Regions from separate parts of the Paenibacillus sp. J22FR83 genome, predicted to be linked through region 1. Evidence: riboswitches for the same ligand, from Rfam matches in the RefSeq annotation. Region 1 holds a riboswitch; each other region holds the start of a gene.
What was found. A riboswitch is a leader RNA that binds a small molecule or an ion and turns the genes downstream of it on or off. The one in region 1 is predicted to bind cyclic di-AMP.
Positions count from the first base shown of each region.

Region 2: another riboswitch for cyclic di-AMP. It lies ahead of AC58PV_RS09540 (CAP domain-containing protein); the one in region 1 lies ahead of AC58PV_RS32915 (resuscitation-promoting factor).
Region 3: another riboswitch for cyclic di-AMP. It lies ahead of AC58PV_RS05660 (APC family permease); the one in region 1 lies ahead of AC58PV_RS32915 (resuscitation-promoting factor).
Region 4: another riboswitch for cyclic di-AMP. It lies ahead of AC58PV_RS35160 (C40 family peptidase); the one in region 1 lies ahead of AC58PV_RS32915 (resuscitation-promoting factor).

Region 1 covers NZ_JCAUAM010000029.1:51,487-55,701, forward strand. The annotation lists gene rsmA (16S rRNA (adenine(1518)-N(6)/adenine(1519)-N(6))-dimethyltransferase RsmA) at 1-601, opposite strand, end outside; gene rnmV (ribonuclease M5) at 651-1,184, opposite strand; gene AC58PV_RS32915 (resuscitation-promoting factor) at 1,303-2,442, opposite strand; cyclic di-AMP (ydaO/yuaA leader) riboswitch at 2,730-2,924, opposite strand; gene AC58PV_RS32920 (ABC transporter ATP-binding protein) at 3,208-3,951, shown strand; gene AC58PV_RS32925 (ABC transporter permease) at 3,948-4,215, shown strand, end outside.
Region 2 covers NZ_JCAUAM010000004.1:220,508-224,722, reverse strand. The annotation lists gene AC58PV_RS09555 (sugar phosphate isomerase/epimerase family protein) at 1-612, shown strand, start outside; gene AC58PV_RS09550 (SRPBCC family protein) at 888-1,355, opposite strand; gene AC58PV_RS09545 (DUF2569 family protein) at 1,397-1,825, opposite strand; gene AC58PV_RS09540 (CAP domain-containing protein) at 1,977-2,627, opposite strand; cyclic di-AMP (ydaO/yuaA leader) riboswitch at 2,633-2,765, opposite strand; gene AC58PV_RS09535 (hypothetical protein) at 2,935-4,215, shown strand, end outside.
Region 3 covers NZ_JCAUAM010000002.1:496,856-501,070, reverse strand. The annotation lists gene AC58PV_RS05665 (MFS transporter) at 1-1,142, opposite strand, end outside; cyclic di-AMP (ydaO/yuaA leader) riboswitch at 1,584-1,735, shown strand; gene AC58PV_RS05660 (APC family permease) at 1,931-3,766, shown strand; gene AC58PV_RS05655 (YqkE family protein) at 3,812-4,072, shown strand; gene AC58PV_RS05650 (polysaccharide deacetylase family protein) at 4,084-4,215, shown strand, end outside.
Region 4 covers NZ_JCAUAM010000041.1:3,091-7,305, reverse strand. The annotation lists gene AC58PV_RS35170 (acetylxylan esterase) at 323-1,270, shown strand; gene AC58PV_RS35165 (GNAT family N-acetyltransferase) at 1,454-1,969, shown strand; cyclic di-AMP (ydaO/yuaA leader) riboswitch at 2,067-2,228, shown strand; gene AC58PV_RS35160 (C40 family peptidase) at 2,233-3,129, shown strand; gene AC58PV_RS35155 (hypothetical protein) at 3,313-3,972, shown strand; gene yyaC (spore protease YyaC) at 4,154-4,215, shown strand, end outside.

The DNA.
Region 1 (4,215 bases):
GCACGATTGTGACGAGCTCCGGCTCGCAGTAGAACTGTACGGCAATACTTAAGCTGCCGTAATCCTTGGTGCCTGGACGAGCCGCCATGCGGTCGGCCACTTCTTTCTGGATCATCACGACGATATTCTCCAGGGGAAGCTTCTCTTCCAGAAGCTTCATGATGATCGGCGTCGTGATGTAGTACGGAAGGTTGGCGACAACACTGACGCCCTCCACGCCTTCGAAATGCTGCCGGAACAATTCCGGCAGGTTGGTTTTCAAGATATCCCCATGAACGACAGTGGCATGGGGGTAAGGCGCCAGCGTCTCGTCCAGAATGGGCAGTAGACGCTGATCGATCTCGACCGCAAGCACGCGGCCAGCGAGCTTGGCAAGCTGCTGTGTGAGCGCGCCGATGCCGGGGCCGATCTCAAGCGCAGCCTTCGTAGGGCCGAGCTCAGCGGCCATGACGATCTTGCTGAGGATGTTTTGATCGATTAAGAAGTTCTGGCCTAAACTTTTTTTGAGCACGAGACCATTCTTCTTAATAATTTGTTTCGTTTTACTTGGTGTTGCCACGTCTTCGGCTGTTACAACAACCTCTTGTCTGGTTATATTCATTGTATAGACCTCGTATCTATTTAGGGTTCTAGTCACTCCAAGAATTCTACTAGTTCAAATGTTCGAGCGCCGCCTCAAATTCCTCTTTTGAAATCTGAAACATCGCACAACGTTTATAGAATTGCTTACCATTGCAATAACCAATGCCCAGCGCATTGCCTACCGTCAAGCGGCGAGCAGCCGCATCCGGATGCACGATGAGCCCGGCAGCAATCAGATCCTCCATCGTCAGCAGCGAAACTGCTGCTTCATATTCCGTCCTCAGGCTCTGAAGCGCCTGACGAATCGTCTCTGGCGTCGCGTTCTCGACGCCGATATCACCCTTATACGCAGCTTGCTCCTGCGTAATGAAAGCATGCTTGCAGCCAGGTACCTTGGCTGCCACGATTTTGCGGATCCGTTCCCCTGCGTGATCGGGATCCGTGAAGATAATGACGCCTCTGCGCTGCTGAGCCAGAGCAATTCGCTTGAGCACGGCTTGTCCGATAGCAGATCCGCCTGTTTCAATCGTATCCGCCTGCACAGCCCGCCTAATAGCAGCTGTATCGTCCTTGCCTTCCACAACGATCATTTCTTTTATCATTGATGCGTTTCCTTCCTCAGTACGCAGAAAAAGAAGAGGGGGCTCCTCTTCTTCGCGCAGGCAGATGCCAAGCTACGTGTATGTTAGTAGTGTTCCCGCACAAACTACCGTTTACACGTTAGTTTTGGGATGGTTTTGTAGGGCCAACCACATATACAGTGTACCCTTGCTTCGTGCCAAATTTATTTGCATAACCGTGATCTTCATAGTACACATCGATCATTTGGCCTTTCACACCGCTGCCGATATCTTCAGCACGACGGAAACCAATCCCTTCGATGTATACCCACCATCCAAGCGGAATAACCTTCGGATCGACAGCGATCGTACGGCCTTCAGTAACGGTAGTACCTGTGTAGGTTTTACCATAACCAGCAGAGCCCTCCGTCTTACCTGTCGACGCAGCACCCGCAGAATACGCAGTAAGCTTCACGTTCTTCAGAATTTGTTTGTAACCGAAGGTCACACCATTCTTGGAAACTTCATCCACACTCGGTGAAGAGGCGGAGAGAACAACCACAGGATTTTTCGTGCCTACGGAAACTACTTTCTTAATGCTTTCTGTTTGTACTTCTTCACCCACAACTGCTTCCGCGACTAAAACGCCGTCCTCGAAAGTCTTTTCTTTCTTTTTGACCAACACGCCTTCTTTACCTTCTTGGACCACTTGCTCTTTCCCTTTAAGCAAAGATGCGTCATTCTTTTTCTCTGTCTCGAATGCGATCGATTCAGAGACTTCCTCCGTCTCTTTGGTCACACGGACGATTTTAATCTCATCGCCTGTGCTAAGAGCGGCTGTCGGTTCGGGAGAAATACGATCATTCTCACCAAGTGCAATATGTAAACGTTGCAATGCACTTTCTACCGTTCTTGCAGTTGTGTAAACAGTGGTGGTCTTTCCATCAGCAGTCAATTGAATCGGTGATGCATGCTCAATAACAATTTTGTCTCCACCCTTGAGCTTGGTCGTGAGTGAAGCTGAAATTTCATCGTGCTCACCAATCGTTATGGCTTGTTCATCCAGTAGGCGTTGCAGGACCCATTGCTTCGTGTGCACAACGGTTTCTTGTCCATTCACAACCACGGATACGCTCTTGGTAGCCGTTCCGTACAACAACACCAAAAACATGAAAGTCATTGCGATTGAGATTATAGCCAGGCTTAAAATCAAACGCAAGTTTTCATGCTTCCATCGCAATGCGAAGGACATGCTGGATGATCGTTTTACATGGGTCTCGCTAATTGAGATACTGCCCACTTCTTCGGTCCTCCTTCAAAGCCTCGCCGCCAGGTTACAGCATGATTAAATTTGACGCGACTAAGGTTTTTTATAGTTTAACTTAACACGCTCGCCATCATCAGCCTTGTTTCCTTGCTGAATCTGGTCGTCCCCCCCTTTTACCTATTCATCATCCTATGATTTCCGGGTTGTTTTATGTCATATGATCTGTGTAGGACCCTAAATGTGGACAAAAAGCCAGCAAGAAGAGGACTCTTCTCGCTGGCTTAGTTTGCATAGTGAAATACAAATAGCACGCACGACAATCGTTACCTCTCTTACGCTTACGAGGTTAGCTGACGGATTCGGACGTGAGAGTCGCCCTACGTAGACGCAAACTGCTTGTTTGACGTCTATGATTCACCCCTATTACTCTCTGCTTACTTAACCCGCATTGGAATGCTCATTAAGCTTGCAGTGGTTCCCCCGTTCCCACATTTGGAACTCAGCGAATGGAAAATTGGCAAATTGGATATTAAGTTATTATGAAAAGTATATTACGCTGTTAATCTCAACCTGTAAAGGGATTAACACCCGTTAAAAAGGGCTAAATCGATTAAATTTTGTTTATTTTCCATATATAACCCACTTATATCTACACGTGCCTAACTTTAACGTACGTATACTCGTTTTTTCAGTATATAATGATCAAAACTAGGCTAAAAATGCAAATTTGTTTATAATGATTCTGGTAGTATTTGATTAAAAAATACCAATAATTTGCTATTTAGGGAGGCAATTGTGATGGGCCCCATCCTGCAAGTAAACGCTTTATTCGGTGGATATTTACCCAACAAACCCGTTCTTCATAATCTAACTTTCTCGATCGGCCAAGGAGAAATGATGGGTCTAATTGGACTCAATGGTGCAGGGAAAAGTACCACCATCAAAAATATTCTGGGACTGCTCCAACCGCAAAAAGGGTCAATTCGCATTAATGGTTTAACGCTAGCCGAGGATCCGCTGCCTTACCGAGCGACATATGCTTATGTACCTGAAAGTCCAGAGTTATACGAAGAACTTACGATTCGCGAACACCTTGAGCTAACGGCACTAGCTTATGGATTATCTAAAGCGGATTACGAAACCCGTTCTCGCTCCTTATTGGAGCAATTTCAGATGAAGGACAAGCTGAACAGCTTCGCTAGTCATTTATCCAAAGGGATGAAACAGAAGGTCATGATCATGAATGCCTTCTTGATCGAACCCTCTCTCTATATAATCGATGAACCGTTTCTTGGACTCGACCCTTTAGCGATTCGTTCCTTGCTTGATCTCATGGTTCAAATGAAGAAGAAAGGTGCGTCCTTTCTCATTTCCTCACACATTTTGTCTACAATTGAAAAATATTGCGATGCTTATGTCGTTCTCCACAAAGGCCACATGGTTGCACAGGGAGATTTAGTCGAATTACGCTCCCAAACAGCGCTGCCTCAGGCGTCATTAGACGACATCTTCTACAAGCTTGTTCAAGGAGACATGGCATGAGTCAACTAACAGATCCTACATCTGCATTTAACACACATGCATTATGGAAGCAGCGTTTCCAACATTATATGAAGGAATCCCTAGGGTATTGGCAGTATGCCGCACGCAGTAATTTCATCGGCTTCTTGTTGTTTCTTGTCATCGTTTCTTCCTATTATTATGCAAAAACATTACAGCGTCTTCCGACAGATTATCCGTACCTATGGATCGTGTTGCTCGTGCTCGTTCCACTCGTTGCTTCAAGCTCCATTCGCACGTTGACAC
Region 2 (4,215 bases), on a different contig from region 1:
TTTCGTGAGCAGGTGCTGCGTGCAGCTGCGCTGCGACCTGATCTGATTAATTCGCACAGCGCTGCTGATCGCATGACTGCTGATGAGCAGCTGCGATTCTTCGATGCGGCGCTGCGTGTCGAGCAAGAGATCGGGATTCCGATCGCACATGAGACGCATCGCGGGAGAGCTTTTTTCACGCCGTGGCAAACGGCGGCCGTGTTGAGGCAGTTGCCGGCGCTTACGATTGGCGCCGACTTCAGTCATTGGTGCGCAGCCTGCGAAAGCATGCCGAGTCCGCAGGACGAGGACGTCCAGCTGAGCCTAGCACGCGCCATCCACATTCACGGGCGCGTCGGCTACCCGGAAGGTCCGCAGGTATCGGACCCGCGGGCACCAGAATTCGCCGAACATGTGGAAACCTTCATCGGCTTATGGCTGTCGATTTGCCAGCACCGATTCCATGCCGGTGCTGACACGTTGACTTTCACGCCAGAATTCGGGCCGCCGCCGTATATGCCGGTACTGCCGTTCACACAGCAACCCGTTTCAGATTTGTGGGATGTGAATCTGTGGATGTTTCGGACGTTTAAAGCGCGGTTTGAGGCGAAGTTTGTGGCCCACGGTCAATAACTGTGCACCACACCTAACAGGGAATTCGAAGAGTTTATTGAAAATGGGATAAGAGCCCAGCACGCATTTGGTTATTAGTCCGAAAAAACCGAACTGCATACAAGGATTTCGACTCTGATGAGTGAATAGTTCGATTTTACCCACCTATTTAACAAGTTTCCGTGCTGACCCGCAGTAAAACGCATTTTAAGTAGGTAAAATCGAACTATTCCCGCTTATCTACGGCATCTGTCCCATTTAAGTAGGCAAAATCGAACTAAATGGAGAATACTCCTCTACTGCGCCATCCCCTGCTTTTCAGCCAACATCTTCAACTGCTCATTCCGATAGTTTAGAAATCGTGTCATATATCTTCGCAATACTACCCGCTCCACGACCCATCCGATCCAGCCTAACGGGGCCTCAAAACTTAATGTATCTTTCATTAATGTTCTGCCACCTAAATCAATGAATTCGTGTTCATGTCGCATGCTTTTGAACGTCCCCCGCAACATTTCATCAACAAAGCGGTACGGTCGAATATAATTTGAGATGAGTGACGTGTGTTTTTGCCTAATGAAGAAATGTCTCGCTTCAAAAGTAACCGTATCCCCTCCGCGAACCATGCCTGATGTTGTTCCAGCTATCGCACGCTCCTTGGTATGTGGCCATACAGTTTGCGTATGGATATCAATATCTGATGCCATGTCGAAACAAACATCTATCGTTGCTTCAATTTCGATTTGTGTGAGTATCTTGATCACTGGATGCACCTCATTATTCATTAACTAAACCTATTAGATTTTTAATTGACGAACGTAGCTTTTACTCTCTTCGATTTCAGAAAATATAAGATCCATACCATACTAACCAATCCTATTAAGATCGACACATAATACGAGTTTGGTATTACATGATAGCGTATTATTACGTATCCTAGAGAGAACACTCTTATTAAAATACAAAGGAGTTCAAACCCAATTATCATCTTATAAGTATAAGCCTGCTTAGTCATAAATAAATAAAGAATCAAAACTGATAGGAGTAATTTTATTATTGTTCCAACATCTATGATGATAAGCATCCCATTTCTTTCTTGAAAATCTCGAATAAATTGGCTAAATCCGTTAATCGTTCCCATCCCATATAAAGTCGCGCTAATTAGTAGTGTTAATAAATAAATAAGTAGCCATCCTCCGACTGGTTTGGAGTAGTTTTCTTCTGCTATAGTCATGCTATCATCTCCATCATCTATGTAAATTCCATATTACAACCTCTCAGATCCAACATCTATAATACTATCACATACAAATAGTAGATGGATTTTTAAAATTACAAAAAACAGCCTCCCACAGGGAGACTGCCATGATCTTCGATTTATACATTTAGTTACTAATAAACTCCTGTACCCACTCACCGTTATAATAGGCAACACCGATTTGAGTGAAGTTCGGGCTTAGAATGTTTTGGCGGTGACCTGAACTGTTCATCCATGCGGTCATGACGGCTTGTGGTGTTTGTTGCCCTTTGGCGATATTTTCACCTGCGTAGGAATAAGGAATACCATAAGCGCTCATCATATCGAAAGGTGAACCGTACGTTGGTGACGTATGATCAAAGTATCCGTTGTTGTACATATCTTTCGCTTTATCCAGCGCCATCGTCGTCAGTGCGCTATTGCTGGTTAGAGGCTTCAATCCTGCCTTCGATCGTTCTTGGTTGACCAAGGTAACCACTTGACTTGCAAAAGTGGACTGAGTCGGTGTTGGCGTAACCTGTGGTTTCGTCACAACGGTTGTGCCCGAGCCTCCAGGAATGTTTAGCTTCATCCCCGACCAAATCACATTGGGATTGGCTACTTGTGGATTCGCCTGAATAAGCGAAGTAAGGCTGACGCCATATTTCTGAGAAATTAACCACATGGTATCGTTCCCCGCTACGGTATGCGTTCCCGTTGCAGCCCACGCTGCGTTTGCCCCCATAAGCACACTCAAACCTAAGGCACCTGTCATAACTAGCTTCTTGTAACGCTTCAAATCAAACCTCTCCTTTTTGCGGCCTGCGAGGTTAGCTGTCGGATTCGGATCAAAGAGTAATCACCCGGTCGCACAACGCGACTTCACCCCAAAGATTGGTTCCCCCGTGCTTCAAAAAAGCTTCGGCCTTCTAAGTTATGGATCCAGCTTGGATCTCAACGATTGTAACATGGGAAATCAGTGAGATCATGACTCAAAATTTACCAACAGCATCACCAACTGGATATCTCCTCCTTTAAACATACAACTTTTCCCATCATCCTGCGTCTAATCAGTAGCTATATAAATTTAGAAAAGGGTGATGAATTTGAAAAAATTTGCCATACAATGCACGTTTGTCATTCTCGGATTCATGTTTTGGTTGTTTCCGTTACTTCCAACACAGGTTTCAGCTAGCGTATCTGTGAAAGCATCTCTGCCCTATTTTTCCGTTCAAATTAATGGTCAGAATATGGATATCGCTCATAGTAAATACCCGTTTCTCGTGTATAGAGACATCACTTACTTACCCATGACGTGGAATAACTTCCAAACGCTCGGCATTGAGTACAACTGGAGTGATGCGGATGGATTGCAAATTTGGTCCAATCGCAACTTCCCTCCGCCTATTCGTCAAACACCACTCGAACAAGATCTAACAACGAAGCGGAATGCAAACAGTTACGTTGTCCAAGTTGCTGATGTGCCGATCACAATGAATCAGATCGAAATCAATAATCGAACAGAGCCCTACCCTTTTCTAACGTATCAAGATGTAACTTATATGCCACTGACTTGGCGATTCGTTCATGATCTTCTTAAGATCGACATCCAATGGAGTGATGAGAAAGGCCTATCGCTAGTTGGCGGACAAAATGCCATCTATTCGATCATCGGTGACGATGATCATTCGTTATATTTCTACTCCTTGCTTAACGCGGACCCTTCCAAATCAATGCTGAAGATGGATAAAAGCAACTTGCAAGTACAATGGAAAAATCTCAAAGAACAAGAACAATTCATCAAAGGCCTATCCACCACACCACATCCATTAGCTGGCCAACCCGTAGAGTTGGTGCGTAAAGATCGTGATTTATACTATGGTGAGTTAAAAGTATACACATTAACAGACGCCGATGTATGGGAAGCGGCTGACTGGGGAGCCCCTGTTCATACATACAAGGCATTCGCTGCAGGCGATAATCGAACGATCTTATCCATTAATTTGACCTTGCCCCTTCCGGTTATTGGTCCAAACTATGGCTCGACTTATACATTTCTCATTCAAAATGGGAACGTGACACGACTCGAGGACTTCAATCAAAAGATTGATCGCGTCATCCCCAATTCTGATGGTACAGTATGGATCGCTTCTGACAGATTGCCTAGTCGAAATAACTATATTGGGGGAAGTGCACGCGTTGGCTTGCTCAAGCAAGATGGTACTGTCCAAATGGTAAACGGATTGCTTCATGAATCGGATGTTATGGTATTAGGTTTAACGAACCTTTCTTTGCCCAATCCAGCATCCCAAGATGGTAGTCTATATATCGTACTGAATGGTATTTCAAATAAGGACTATACTGCGCAAGACACAGCGGGGCTCTAT
Region 3 (4,215 bases), on a different contig from region 1:
GATACAGCGCTAGAAAGCGTTGTGAAGCTAATGCTAACCAAGATGTAAAGCGCAGCAATCCAGTAAGAGGAATAGCTAGCTGTCAGGGCCAAAAGTACGGTAGAAAGCAGCATCAACCATGGGACGTAACGAAGTAGTGCTGTGTTCCCGTAGCGGTCTATGATGCGTCCGACACGATTCGACACCAGCATCGCCAAGAGTGCACCGGGGAAGAGCAACAGTCCCGAAGTAAGTGGAGCTAAGCCAAATACCCGTGCAAGCATCTGCGGCGCAAGGAATAAGAAGCCGAAGCTGATCATGTAGGATGTCACGCCGATTGCGCTAAGCGACATATAAGTTCGATCGCCGAATAGGGCTGGCAGCACGAACGGTTGTGAGGCGCGGCGAATGCGCAGCGTGAATAAGGCAATCGCAAGTACGCCCGCTATGAGGGCAACGATGCTTTTGGAAGTTAGGAAGAGCAGCAGCCCCGTCGTCCCAATCCCCAGGAGCAGGGCACCGATGAAATCGAACGAGCCGCTCTCTGGTTTTTCCTTTGGCAGCAAAGCGAGAAAGATAGGTATAAGCAGCAGGGTGACCCCTGTAATGACGAATAGGAAATGCCAGCCCAAATACTGAACGATGGAACCTCCCGCGACGGGACCGAGTCCTAAGCCGAGTGAGGCTGCAGATAGGATGAGCGACATCGCTCTGCCCCTGCGAGACAACGGAATGTAGCGGGTGACGAGAACGATACCGAGCGATGGAATCGCCCCAGCGCCGGAGGCTTGAATAAGCCTTGTCAGCAGCAACAGTCCGAAGCTGTCCGTGAACAGCCCTAGAATAGAGGCACCACCTAGCGAGAGCAGGGCAATGACGTAGAGCCTGCGAATAGGCACGAAGTCGGATAAGCGGCTGTAGGTAATCGATGCTATGGCGAAAATAATAGAATATCCCGTAACAATCCACGACGCCGTTGAGGGGCTAAGCTCGAATTGCGCGGAAATTTTGGGCAGTGCCAGATTGAACATCATCGTGTTCATGATGACAAGCACAATAGTGAAACAGAGTAACCAAGAGACCGGCGTTTCACGTAAGCGACCCGGCGTCTCAGTTGGCGTTGGCGCTGTTTCCTGATGTGAGGTAGTCCTAGGATTTGACATGGTACACCATCCGATCTTAAACTATAAATTTATTTGTGACAGTTTAGCATGGCAGGTAGCATGTGTCAATGAATTGACCGTAGTAACTATTTGAAAAGTTGAATATTTATGCATTTTCCTGTATGTATTTCAATCAACTTGTATTTTTCCACCTATACGACCGTCACCTTGCTAGGTGAACACATCACCGAGGTAGTGCCCTAAAGGAAAAATCCCTTTGATCCACCGCATTGCTTACATGGAAGGTTAAGTTTGTGAATTGCAACCGTGCCCTTTATTTAAAATACCCCGATTGGCTAAGAGAATGGAAGATAATCAACGATTGGGGGGATTGTAAGCGAATTATTGATGGAAACGTGAGGCGGAAGACGGCTTTTTACGTTTTTTCCATCCTTTACTATGTGAGTAGAAGAGAGTAGTATTCAACACGTACTAGAACAGTTGAATATTTCGCTTAATTTTCTGTGAAGAAAAGCGGGGGAACCAAAAGTAACATGGGGTGAGTAACGGTGCTGATACCTGGTACCTTTTAGGGCAGATTTCTCGCGGCCCGAACCCGACAGCTAACCTCGTAAGCGATCGTGAGAAAGGAGAACATGTGTTCAAAACACAAGGTCTATCCTTGTGTTTTTTTGCGTCCATTTTCAGGAGTATAGCATTTTTATATAGATGTCACACATTAATTTGGCTATATATCTCGCAAAACGCTCCCTTCTTTGGATGAAGGTGTGGCCGTTTATTGTGTGTGATGCGTACGATTCGATTTAATTTGGAGGAGCAATTGCGAAATGACGAGTGATTCATTGAAAAAAATTATGTTTGGTAAGCCACTAAAGTCGAGTGAGATTGAGTCGGAGAAAATGCCTGTCTGGAAAGCTCTCCCTATCTTGTCGTCCGATGCCTTATCATCCGTATCGTATGGGACAGAGCAGATTCTGTTAGAGCTTGCGACCGTAGGGGTTGCTGCTTTTGCCTTCTCGTTGCCGATTGCGGTATCGATCATTGCTTTGATTCTATTGCTCGTGCTCAGCTACAGGCAAGTGATCGAAGCGTACCCGATGGGTGGCGGCGCCTATATGGTTACCAAAGAGAATTTAGGTATGGTGTGGGGACGTCTCACAGGTGTGTCTCTGCTAATCGATTATACCTTAACCGTGGCGGTTTCGATTTCGGCTGGTGTTCAAGCGATTACGTCCGCTTTTCCATCAGCCGTACCCTATATCGTTCCGCTTACCATCTTGCTGGTGTGGATCATGGTCTGGCTGAATTTGCGAGGAACTTCCGAATCGGGAACGGTATTCGCAATTCCAACGTACTTTTTCATTCTGTGTATCCTATTGTTAGTAGGTAAGGGTGTTTTCGATCTGCTAACAGGATCCATGAATACACATGCGATCGAATTCGCTCCAAGCGCAGCGACGAACTCATTAACGCTATTCGTCCTTCTCAAGGCGTTCTCGTCCGGTTGTTCAGCTGTAACGGGGATCGAAGCGATCTCCGATGCCGTACCACATTTTCGGACGCCATCTGTCAAAAATGCCAAACGCACACTACTCTCTCTAGGCGGACTATTGGCCATCGTCTTCGGTGGGGTAACCCTGATTGCCTTAGGGTATGGCGTGGCACCGGATCATAACGGCCATACATCGGTTCTATCGATGGTGACGGAGCAAGCCTTCGGCCGAGGCGCCATGTACTATGCGACGCAAATCGCGACGATGCTTATCTTGGTACTTGCTGCGAACACAAGCTTCAATGGATTTCCGATCTTGGCGTCGATCATGGCCCAGGACAAAAACTTCCCGCGCATGTTTTCCTTCCGTGGGGATCGGCTTTCGTACCACTATGGCATTATTACGCTAGGCGTATTAGCCAGCTTGCTGTTGATTGGTTTTAAAGGTAAAACCGATGCACTCATTCCGCTTTATGCGATTGGCGTATTTCTATCTTTTACACTTGCTCAGACAGGTTTAGTTCGTAAATGGCTCAGAGAACGCGTATCGGGTTGGATCGGGAAGCTGATCATTAATGGCTTGGGCGGCATCGTCTCCCTTGCCGTTCTAATCATTTTCTCCGTTACCAAATTTAGCGAGGGTGCTTGGATTGTTATTATCATTACACCGATCCTCCTCTGGCTCATTACCAAGGTTAGTCACCATTACGACGACGTGGCCAAACAGCTGCGTATTGATATCACGCAAGACCGTGTATGTACCAAAGAACCTGTTATTATCGTTCCCGTGGCTGGGATTCACAAAGCGGTAGAGCATTCCCTTAGTTATGCCAAATCGCTTTCGCCTAATGTTATCGCGTTCTATGTCTCCTTCTCGGATGAGGATGAAGAATCGATGCAGGAGAAGTGGCAGATCTGGGATCCAGGCGTGCGACTTGTTGTGTTCAAATCCCGATACAGGACGATTCTCAAGCCGTTGGCTGAATTCATTGAACGCATCGATACGCATGTGTCAGAGAAACAGTCGATTATGGTTATTCTCCCGCAATTCATGCCGAAGAAGTGGTGGCACCGTCTGCTCCATAATCAATCTGCGGCACGCATTCGTTCGAAGCTGCAAGCCGATAAGGATATCGTTGTAGCGACAGTACCGTATCATTTACATCAATAGAGGTGTACAATAATAGGGAGAACTTGTAGATGAGGTGACCTTATTATGGTGAAAAAGAAAGCTAAAGTGACGCCAGCTGCGGCTAGCGTGCAAGATAAACCAGCAACGCTGAAGGATCTGCTGCGTCCAGAAATACTGGAAGGACTCAAAGCCCAGGCTGACGCGATGAAAGCGGAAGAGCAAGCGAAGAAGGAAGCAGAGAGAGCGAAGGCAGAGGCGGCTCGCAAGGCGGAAGAGAAGCGTCTTGAGAACGATTTTGCCTACCAGTTGGAGAAAAGTAAATTAGACTGGCGCAAACATAAATGAGGGGGCGCACGATGTGCCTCCTTTTCTTTTTGAGCGTGATGAGTGCGCTTACAGGTTGTGGGGAATCGGCTGCTGTAGCAACACCAACCGCTGCTCCTGATCCAGTGGCTTTGGCAACGGTGACACCAATACCAGTTGTTGCA
Region 4 (4,215 bases), on a different contig from region 1:
GATTTTCTCCATCTATTTGAAGCGCATTTCGTGAACTTGAAAGATTAACTGTATTTCCTGTAGTTATATTCCTTCGATTTGCTCGATTCTTCAAATTACATAGGAATTAAATGTACTTTTTCCATCTAAACACGAAAATACGTCAGATTCGAGTAAAATAGCTGTAGTTTATACATCTAACCACGAATCGGGAGTTCGCAAAAGAAAGACAGAACCATTGATGCAGAGTATCGACGTTCTATCGTATCTTCAAATTTTCCAATAGTCATCCTCGTGTATCTAGGTTAAAATGGGAAAAACATGCAATGGGGGACTAACCGAAATGAACGCTATTGAAAATCGTATTCAGGGATTACATAATTATCATGCGGAGTTAACGGCGACGGCTGATCTGGCTGCATTCTGGGAGCGCACATATGCAGAAGCTACGCAAGGAGCATCGTATACAAGAGAGAAGGTAGCTTCATCTTTTGTACAAGCGGAAGTCAATAAGATTGTCTTGCAAGGAGCAGCGGAAACACCGATCCATGCTTGGTTGTTGCTGCCTAATGCAGAGAGTAACTCGAAAAAGGTACCGTGCATTGTTACATTCCCAGGCTATACGGGTTCCAAGGGAAGACCCGAGGATCATGCAGCTTGGCTGCTTATGGGATACGCGGTACTTGCGGTTGATGTACGCGGGCAAGGCGGCGATAGCGGTAACCTGCTGCCACAGGAGACCGGTATGACGAGAGGATGGATTACACAGGGGATTCTCGACCCCGAGACGAGCTATTATCGCGCGGTTGCGATCGATTCCTTACGTGCTGTGCAATGCGCGTTAGAGCAGTCAGAGATCGACAGTGAGCGGGTATTCGTGTACGGTGGAAGCCAAGGCGGCGGGCTGGCGCTACTCGTAACCGCGCTTGAGAAGCGCATTCGGGCAACAATTGCGCATGTTCCGAATCAATGTCACATGGATCTAGGTCTTTTGAATTCGGTTAGTTCCCTTAGTGAGGCAGCGGATTTCGTTACCCGTTTCCCAGAGTATCTGCCTCATGTACTGCGAACGGTTTCTTATTTTGATATCATGAATCTAGGTGATCGTATTGGGCAGCCTGTTCATGTTACAGTAGGGCTGAAGGATACGTGTTGCTTACCAGAAGCGATATTCGCTGCATATAACCGAATTGAATCCGCAAATAAATCTATAGCAGTGTATCCCTTCATGGGGCATGCAACACCTCCTGGTTCCCATGCAGCAGCGCACGACTTTTTCTCAAAATGGTAAGGACAGAAACAAGTGTCATTTAAAGTGTGCTAGACCCTACCTTTACCGAGATCTCATGGATCCGCAAAGGTGGGGTCTTTGTGTGTGCGGAGCGTTGAGGTGATCGATCATTTCCGTACAAAGTAAGAAGCAGCACAGTTGGATAAGATAACCTATAGCTAACGTGAAGGGAGGTGTTGACGGATGAAGGTCAAAGAGGATTCCTTTGAGGAGGTATTCGAACTAATGGAAGCCGCATTTCCAGATACGGAAATAAGGACATATGAGGGTCAGCGGGCACTACTAGCGCATCCTAACTATAGATTAGATATCGAGCGAGATGATCAGGGGCAATTGCTCGGCTTCCTGGCGAGTTGGAACTTTAGCACGTTTCGATTTGTGGAACACATTGCTGTCAATGGTGCCATCAGAGGTGGTGGGATTGGCAAGCGAATGCTGACGACGTATATGAGTAGCGCAAGTACACCCATCGTACTTGAAGTAGAGCCTCCTGCTACCTCAGATGCTGCGCGGAGAATTGAATTCTATAAGCGCTCCGGGTTCCATTTGAACCTATTCCCCTATGCTCAGCCTCCTCTCCGAGAAGGGCAACTGAAATTGCCACTCAACATTATGAGTTATCCTAGTCCGATGACGGAAAATGAGTTTAATCCCTGTAAACAGATCCTGTTTACTGAGGTATATCGGCAGCCGCTCTGAGAAGAGTGGCTGTTTTCGTATGCTTTTACATAGAAGAGGAAACACTTACCATCTCGCAAAAGTTGTCAGGCTAAAACGAACTATGCTAGTCTAACATAGACAAAAAATGCCGAATCTCAGAGCAGCGATAGCTCTGGTACGGGGGACTTCTTTACTTGGGGTGAATGAATGCTCAGTTAGCTTAGGCTAATGGGGCGCACTAGGGAAAACCTCTTCCCGAACCCGTCAACTAACCTCGGAGGCTTCAAGGAGGCACAAACGTTTTGAAACTTTTCACCAAAAGCTTTATTTGTTCATGCGCTCTTCTAGGCGCAGCTATTTCCCTATTTGCCGCTCCATCTGCACATGCCGCTGGTCCCGACACCTCTTCGGTAAAGGTTCAGGTCAATGATGACCTGGTGAAGTTCCCGGAAGATCAACCGTTTATTGATACGGATGGTAAGCTTCAGGTGCCGCTGCGCGTGTTGTCGGAGAAACTAGGTTATCAAGTGGGATGGGCGAAGCAAGGCGATGAAGTCGTTGTCACGCTGATGAACAAGCAACAGGCGATTCAACTCACGACAGACGATGAGCAAGCGATCGTGAACAGTAAGTTAGTCGCATTAGAGAGTAGTCCAACGCTAGTTAAGGGTAGTACCTATGTTCCTCTACGCTTCGTGACAGAGACGTTCGGATCTGAGATCTCGTGGAACGATGCGAATAAAATCGCGATCGTGGAAGAGGATGGCAAGCCTCACAAACCAGCTTGGATAGCACCCCCGCCAGTAGCCTTAGCGGCCCCAGCGGCCAAGGTCGTTCAGCCGTCCATTTCAGCTCAAATTATTCAGGCTGCAACGACTTTCAAAGGGACGCCTTACAGGTGGGGAGGAACAACGCCTAAGGGCTTCGATTGCTCTGGATTCGTTCGTTATATCTACGAGGCCAAAGGCATCGAGTTGCCGCGCACCTCCGTGCAAATGTACGATCAAGCGGGGGCGAGAGTGACGGATTTGAAAGAGGGAGACCTTGTCTTCTTTGCTTCAGGAATCGTCAATCATGTGGGCATTTACATTGGAAACAATCAATTTATTTCCTCGACAACGTCCGTTGGTGTAACGGTTGATAGTCTCGCTAGCTCCTATTGGGGCTCCAGATATGTAGGTGCCAAGCGCGTATTATAGGTTGTTACAAATTAAATGCAAGCAAGTTGTATGAGAGCGTACGTTCGCTAAGTCTTTCTAAATGGAGAGCAAAGCGGCGTATGCTCTTTTTTTTGCGCGGATTTGTGCGATTTTTATCGAATTTTTGAGGATTATAGCCTATAATGGAACAATGATTGGAAGAAGGTAGGTGACGCGTGCGACATGCAAGTTAGTGTCTGGAAAAGCTGGTTTCATAAAATAAAATTGTCGGTCCGAACAGATCGCATGTACAACGTGGAAACAGGTCCTGCCATACCGGAAGACATTCGGGTTGTAATTAAGCAATTTTTTCATACATATAACCATTTCAAAGGGGCAAGACAATTCCAAACGGATACTTTTATTAAAGAAGTATTTTATGCAACGAGGCAAGATCCGAGGGATCAACGCTCCATCGATGAGATGGAAAGTTATATTCAGAGCAAGAATGTGAATCGGTTACGACTGAAAACCTATGTCATTGATGAATATTTACGCGTTGGTGAGAAGGTATGCATGATTGGTGTGACGCGGGAGTTCAGTAATGCGCATCGCAATCGAGTGCTCTATTTTATCATACAAGAAGAAGGTACTTGGCGGTTTCATCATATCGTAAGGTCGCATCATGGCAAAATTCTTGAAAAATTCAAGGTGAAGGAACAGGTTGGATTCGTAGTTGGAGATGATAAGGTGGCGCTGCTCTTTCTTACACATGCCGATTCGGCCGATGCTTCTACGTTTATGTTAGGAGATTATGTTCACTCTGAAGGCTATCTAGAAGTGGAGCAAGAAGTCAGTGGTCAGCTCTATTATCGCATTGTTCGGATGAATCGCGTACATTAAGAAAGTTGTATCGTCAGATCTATAAGCGGCATGAATAGGCTTTGCTCGGTTGTCGAGTAACGCTTATTTGGTGTATGCGAAAGAGCTAGGCAAGTGGACACAACCTACCTCCATATGAAAGAATGGAACTACGATGGATCAGGTGGAAGGTTAGGTGTATATGCCTGAAAGGGAGGCAAAGATGGATAGAGAACCGATGGAGCTGCAGGAGCAGTTTTGGAAAAAAGTAGATGGCGAGCAGTT